2 regions of the Paenibacillus sp. V4I5 genome follow, and region 2 is predicted to be linked to the other one. Evidence: a T-box and tRNA genes for the amino acid it is inferred to sense, from the RefSeq annotation. Region 2 holds a T-box; the other holds one or more tRNA genes.
The links. A T-box is a leader RNA that pairs with one kind of tRNA and senses whether it is charged. The one in region 2 lies ahead of leuS (leucine--tRNA ligase), so its partner is inferred to be a tRNA-Leu.

Region 1: it has a tRNA-Leu gene. The T-box ahead of leuS (leucine--tRNA ligase) is inferred to sense a tRNA for this amino acid. The anticodon was not compared.

What each region holds. Positions count from the first base shown of each region.
Region 1 is NZ_JAUSZB010000002.1:6,214,763-6,218,180, forward strand. It holds rRNA gene QFZ78_RS30530 (23S ribosomal RNA) at 1-1,061, shown strand, start outside; tRNA gene QFZ78_RS30535 (tRNA-His) at 1,128-1,200, shown strand; tRNA gene QFZ78_RS30540 (tRNA-Gln) at 1,217-1,288, shown strand; tRNA gene QFZ78_RS30545 (tRNA-Leu) at 1,306-1,387, shown strand; gene mtnK (S-methyl-5-thioribose kinase) at 1,647-2,864, shown strand; gene metK (methionine adenosyltransferase) at 2,896-3,418, shown strand, end outside.
Region 2 is NZ_JAUSZB010000002.1:7,781,224-7,784,641, forward strand. It holds gene QFZ78_RS36870 (CvfB family protein) at 1-755, shown strand, start outside; gene QFZ78_RS36875 (class I SAM-dependent DNA methyltransferase) at 757-1,515, shown strand; T-box leader at 1,584-1,895, shown strand; gene leuS (leucine--tRNA ligase) at 1,984-3,418, shown strand, end outside.

The DNA of each region.
Region 1 (3,418 bases), 1.6 Mb from region 2:
GCCCGGTGCTGGAAGGTTAAGAGGAGTGGTTAGGGCGCAAGCCCGAAGCTATGAATTGAAGCCCCAGTAAACGGCGGCCGTAACTATAACGGTCCTAAGGTAGCGAAATTCCTTGTCAGGTAAATTCTGACCCGCACGAATGGCGTAACGACTTGGGCGCTGTCTCAACGAGAGATCCGGTGAAATTTTAATACCTGTGAAGATGCAGGTTACCCGCGACAAGACGGAAAGACCCCATGGAGCTTTACTGCAGCTTGATATTGGACTTTGGTACGATCTGTACAGGATAGGTGGGAGCCTTTGAAGCCTGAGCGCCAGCTTGGGTGGAGGCATCGTTGGGATACCACCCTGATCGTATCGGAGTTCTAACCTGGTACCGTAATCCGGTATGGGGACAGTGTCAGGTGGGCAGTTTGACTGGGGCGGTCGCCTCCTAAAATGTAACGGAGGCGTTTAAAGGTTCCCTCAGAATGGTTGGAAATCATTCGCAGAGTGCAAAGGCATAAGGGAGCTTGACTGCGAGACCTACAAGTCGAGCAGGGACGAAAGTCGGACTTAGTGATCCGGTGGTACCGAATGGAAGGGCCATCGCTCAACGGATAAAAGCTACCCTGGGGATAACAGGCTTATCTCCCCCAAGAGTCCACATCGACGGGGAGGTTTGGCACCTCGATGTCGGCTCATCGCATCCTGGGGCTGAAGTAGGTCCCAAGGGTTGGGCTGTTCGCCCATTAAAGCGGTACGCGAGCTGGGTTCAGAACGTCGTGAGACAGTTCGGTCCCTATCTGTCGCGGGCGTAGGAAATTTGAGAGGAGCTGTCCTTAGTACGAGAGGACCGGGATGGACGTACCGCTGGTGTACCAGTTGTCTCGCCAGAGGCATCGCTGGGTAGCTATGTACGGAGGGGATAAGCGCTGAAAGCATCTAAGCGCGAAGCCCCCCTCAAGATGAGATTTCCCAGTATGTAAGACCCCTTGTAGACGACGAGGTTGATAGGTTCGAGGTGGAAGTGCAGCAATGCATGCAGCTGACGAATACTAATCGGTCGAGGGCTTAACCAATAAACCTAAAATTCTAACTTTACGCAAGTTTCGTATCTAGTCTTCAGGGAATAAATCCCTACTGTGGCGATCGTGGCGAAGGGGTTAACGCACTGGTTTGTGGATCCAGCATTCGTGGGTTCAAGTCCCATCGGTCGCCCTTTTCCCTTCAATAATGGGGATTAGCCAAGCGGTAAGGCAACGGACTTTGACTCCGTCATGCCTAGGTTCAAATCCTAGATCCCCAGTTTTCTAATTTTCATAAGCGGTCGTGGTGGAACGGCAGACACACCATCTTGAGGGGGTGGCGCTCACAAGGCGTGAGGGTTCAAATCCCTCCGACCGCATCCCAATTTTAAGCAAGAAACCCTTACTAGTTAAGGGTTTTTTTGTGTTATTATACTAGGTTCCCCAATTATCAATATAGCTAAAAGAAGGTCCATTTCGTTGCCAACATTTCGGTTCCACCAATAAATTCTCTTAGAGTGGCCTAAATATGTAGTCTGTTTTACTATTTTGGCTTTTTGCATACACCAAATTCTCTTTCTTCGATTATTAATAGAATAGTATTACTTTTCTACTGAGGAAGAAAGGAGGAATGGTAGTATGCTTCAGTACCAAGCCCTTAATGTATACAGAGCATTGAATTACGCTCGAAAGTTAAGAAACATGTTTATGACAAATGCACAGCTGGTTTGCCAAGAGATTGGCGATGGAAATTTGAATCTCGTCTTTCGTATTACAGACAAAAGTTCGGGAAAAAGCATCATAATGAAGCAGGCGCTACCGTATGCGCGGGTGGTTGGGGAATCTTGGCCATTGACCCTTGACCGGGCACGAATTGAAAGTCAGGCATTGATTATTCAACATTCTATTTGCCCAGGTTTAGTGCCTACTGTCTATCATTATGATAGTACGATGGCATTAACTGTGATGGAAGATTTGTCGAACTACCTGAATATGCGTAAAGGATTGGTTGCCCATGAACGCTATCCTCATTTTGCATGTCATATGGGCACTTTTCTAGCACGAACTTTGTATTTGACGTCTGATTTTGCATTACCATCTCAAGTGAAAAAGGAAAAAGTGATTCAGTTCTCAAATCCGGAAATGTGTAAGATATCCGAAAATCTCATTTTTACGGATCCTTATTTCGCTTCAGAAACTAATCAATTTAATCCATTGATAGCAGATAAGGTGGTTGAAATTTGGCAGAATAACCAACTGAAACTTGAGGTCGCACAATTAAAAGAAGGTTTTCTCACTCATGCCCAGGCACTCATCCATGGGGACCTTCATACCGGCAGCATCATGGTAACGAAAGAGGATACGAAGGTGATTGATCCGGAATTTGCTTTTTATGGACCTATTGGATTTGATATCGGCGCTGTGATAGGAAATCTATTACTTAGCTTTGCCTCCCACGAAGGACATACTCCGGACTCGCAGGAACGATTGGAATATCAAGCGTATCTTCTTACGATGATTGAACAAATATGGTCATATTTTGAAATAGAATTTGGGGATTTATGGGAAAAGGAATCTAAAGAAAGAATGGCGGTAATTCCGGGATACGTAGATCATTACTTACTCCAAATACTTGAGGATGCTGCGGGCTATGCGGGTTGTAAAATGATTCGTAGAATCATAGGTCTATCACATGTATGGGACATGGAAAGTATAAATGATCCTAGTTTGCGGGCAAAAGCTGAAAAGTTAGCGCTCTCAATCGGACAAGAATTGGTACTAGAAAGACGGCAAGTGCAAAGAATCAGCGACATTACATCCCGCGTTAGACAGATAGCAGGGTGGGGGGAGTTATAAAAAGAGGATTATTAGTTGGGAGGTCATGTATATGACGATTAAAAAAAGAAACCATCTCTTTACTTCTGAATCGGTGACTGAAGGCCATCCTGATAAACTATGTGACCAAATTTCTGATGGTATACTTGATGCTATATACCAGATAGATCCTTATGCACGCGTTGGTTGTGAATGTTGTGTGGGTCGGGGGTTTGTTCTTGTAACCGGCGAGATTACGGCGAATGCGGTTATTGATTATCAAAAAGTTGTTCGAAAAACACTTAGTAACATTGGATATACACGAGCTGAATTCGGTTTCGATGCCAATTCATGTGCAGTCTTAATCGCCATCAATGAACAATCTCCTGATATTGCAATGGGGGTCAACCAAGCCTTGGAAATCCGCGAAGGCAAGTTGAATGAAGGAGATATGGAAGAAACGGGTGCCGGTGATCAAGGGTTGATTTTCGGATATGCTTGTAGTGAAACCAAGGAATTGATGCCAATGCCAATAGCTCTATCCCATAAACTGGCGTATCAATTGGCTCAAGTACGCAAGAATGGTACAGTACCTT
Region 2 (3,418 bases):
ATGTTGAAGCCTTCATGTTCCACGATACGCAGGATCGATTGATGGCTACAATGAAGCGTCCGCTTCTTCTCATGGGCGAAGTAGGGCTTCTGGAAGTTGTAGATATTCACCCTAGATTTGGATATTTTCTGGAAATGGGACTGGGTCGCCACTTATTACTTCCTTACCGACATGTACCGGAGCTCGAGGAGCTGCGTCCACAAGTAGGAGATAAGGTATTTGCCACTTTAGCTCACGATCGGCAAGGACGTTTAATCGCTAAGCTGGCTCTGGAAGAGGACCTGGCTCCTCTTTGCGTCCGTGCACCTTCTAGCTGGAATAATCAGTGGGTTAAAGCTCGTGTCTATAGACCGCTACAAATTGGCACCTTTGTCATTTGCGAAGCCGGCGTCCTCGGCTATGGTGTTATTGGACTTATTGCTGCTCCAGAACGGACACGCTTGCTGCGTGTAGGTGAGTTAGTTGAAGTACGGGTCGCATTCGTTCGTGAAGAGGATGGTCGGGTCAATCTATCGATGCGACTCCGTAAAGAAAAAGGGATGGATGAAGATTCGGAGCGCATTTTGAGTGTCCTTCAAGAACGACCTGGAAATGCGATGCCATTTTCGGATAAAACGACTGCAGAGATCATTAAGGATCGGTTTGGCCTTAGTAAAGCGGCATTCAAACGCGCATTAGGCAAGCTTATGAAGGACGGGCTCATCTATCAGGAAGATGATTGGACCTATCTGAAGCAAGAGGAGACGCAAGGTTAACATGAGTTACGAAAAATTCGCGTATACCTATGATCGCTTGATGAATAGCATGCCATATGAAGATTGGCTTCGTTTCGTGAAAGAAAGCTTCGAACGATTTGGTATGAAACCATCTACGATTGTTGATCTGGGCTGTGGTACTGGGAATTTGACGATTCCTTTAGCTTTGGAAGGGTACGAGTTGACGGGTATTGATTTATCTGAAGACATGCTGGCAGTCGCTGAGCAAAAAACAGGGGAGCACATTCAACTGCGCGGTGGCGCCATTCATTGGGTACAACAGGATCTGCGTGAATGGGACCTCGGTGAACAAGTGGATGTGGCGCTTTCGATCTGTGATAGTCTCAACTATTTGTTAGAGGACGAAGATATCGTTGATGCTTTTCGCCAAACCTTTAAGGGGCTCAAGCCTGGCGGTCTTTTCCTTTTTGATGTGCATACTCCTGAGCAATTGTTCGCTTATGCGGAATCTCAGCCCTTTTTCCTGAATGAAGAAGATGTTGCTTACATTTGGACAAGTGAGTTAGATGAAGAAAAAGTGCAAATTGAACACGAGTTGACCATATTTGTCAAAAATAGCGATGGCACGAATTCATTTCGACGCATCGATGAAACTCATCAACAGCGAGCTTATTCTTTGCAATGGCTAAAGCAAACGCTGCTTGCTGTCGGTTTCACAGAGGTACATATGGCCGCCGATTTTACTTGGGAGCAACCTACCTCTATGACGGAACGTGCTTTCTTTATTGCAAAGAAATAACGGGAATGAAGTCCATCACAGCTTGACAGTGCGGTATTATTTTACATATAATCAAAGCTAATTAGATTATTAAAGCTTAGAAGAGGAATAGTAGCTTGTACAGCATCTTTCAGAGAGCCGGATGTAGGGTGGAAGCCGGTAGATGTCAGTCTTGTGAACTCGCCTTGGAGCTAGAAGGTGAATCACCATGTTAAGCGGAGAGACTTTGAGCTACGCTCAAAGATCCCTATAGCGGAGAACTTTGAGCTACACTCAAAGATCCCTATAAATGGTGCTAGCTGGATCGTCTCACCCGCGTTAAGGGGCAGAGTGAACACAGGCAAAGAATGTCTTGTGTTAACTAGGGTGGTACCACGGGAATCTAACCTCTCGTCCCTAGCGATATCCGCTAGCGATGAGGGGTTTTTTGGCGCTTACAGCGCTTTTGAACCATGAAGAGGATGGCTGTACACAGGGAGGATTTTACACATGACACAAGAAATTAAAGAAACCAAAGAAACAAAAGAGCAGCAAGGCTATAATCCACAGGCAATTGAGCCGAAATGGCAGGCTTATTGGGATGCGAAGAAAACGTTTAAGGTGCTTGAGAATTCGGATAAGCCGAAGTTTTATGCGCTGGATATGTTCCCTTACCCATCCGGAGCTGGTCTGCATGTAGGACATCCGGAAGGCTACACAGCAACTGATATCGTTTCACGTTTCAAACGGATGAGAGGCTTTAACGTACTTCATCCAATGGGATGGGATGCTTTCGGACTTCCTGCTGAACAGTACGCACTGGATACGGGAAATGATCCGCGAGAATTCACCAAGAAGAACATTGATACATTCCGTCGTCAAATTAAATCACTAGGCTTCTCGTACGATTGGGATCGTGAAATTAGTACAACAGATCCTGAGTATTACAAATGGACACAATGGATTTTCATCCAGTTGTACAATAAAGGACTCGCTTATGTGGATGAAGTGCCCGTAAACTGGTGTCCAGCGCTGGGAACTGTTCTTGCTAATGAAGAAGTGATTGACGGCCTGAGCGAGCGCGGTAACCATCCCGTTATTCGTAAGCCGATGCGTCAATGGATTCTGAAAATTACCGAGTACGCAGAACGTTTACTTGAAGATCTTGAGGAGCTGGATTGGTCCGAAAGTATCAAAGATATGCAGCGCAACTGGATTGGTAAATCCACAGGCGCAGAAGTCCAATTTGCGATTGATGGATACAATGAGAAGAGTTTGACGGTTTTTACGACACGTCCAGATACATTGTTTGGCGCTACGTACTGTGTTCTTGCACCTGAGCATGAGCTTGTTACGCAAATTACAACGGGAGATCAAGCAGCTGCCATTAAGGAATACCAAGAAAAAGCTTCGCGCAAAAGTGATCTCGAGCGTACGGATTTGGCAAAAGACAAAACAGGTGTTTTCACAGGGGCGTATGCTGTCAATCCGGTTAATGGCGTGAAAGTGCCAATTTGGATTGCTGACTACGTGCTTGGCGGTTACGGTACGGGAGCAATCATGGCTGTTCCAGGACACGATCAACGTGACTGGGAGTTTGCTAAACAGTTTGATTTGCCGATTATCGAAGTCGTGCAAGGTGGAGATGTTGAGAAGGAAGCTTATACTGGTGACGGGGCGATTGTCAATTCCGGCCCGATTAATGGCTTGAACATCGAACAGGGGATCAGCCATATGATCGCTTGGTTAGAGCAAAACGGCAAAGGCCGCGGTAAAGTAACCTACCGTTTGAGAGATTGGCTATTCAGCCGTCAAAGATATTGGGGAGAGCCGATTCCAATTCTTCATCTTGAAGATGGCACAATGAAGCCTGTTCCCGTGGATCAACTGCCACTCTTGCTTCCACAAGTCGATGAAATTAAACCATCAGGTACAGGAGAATCAC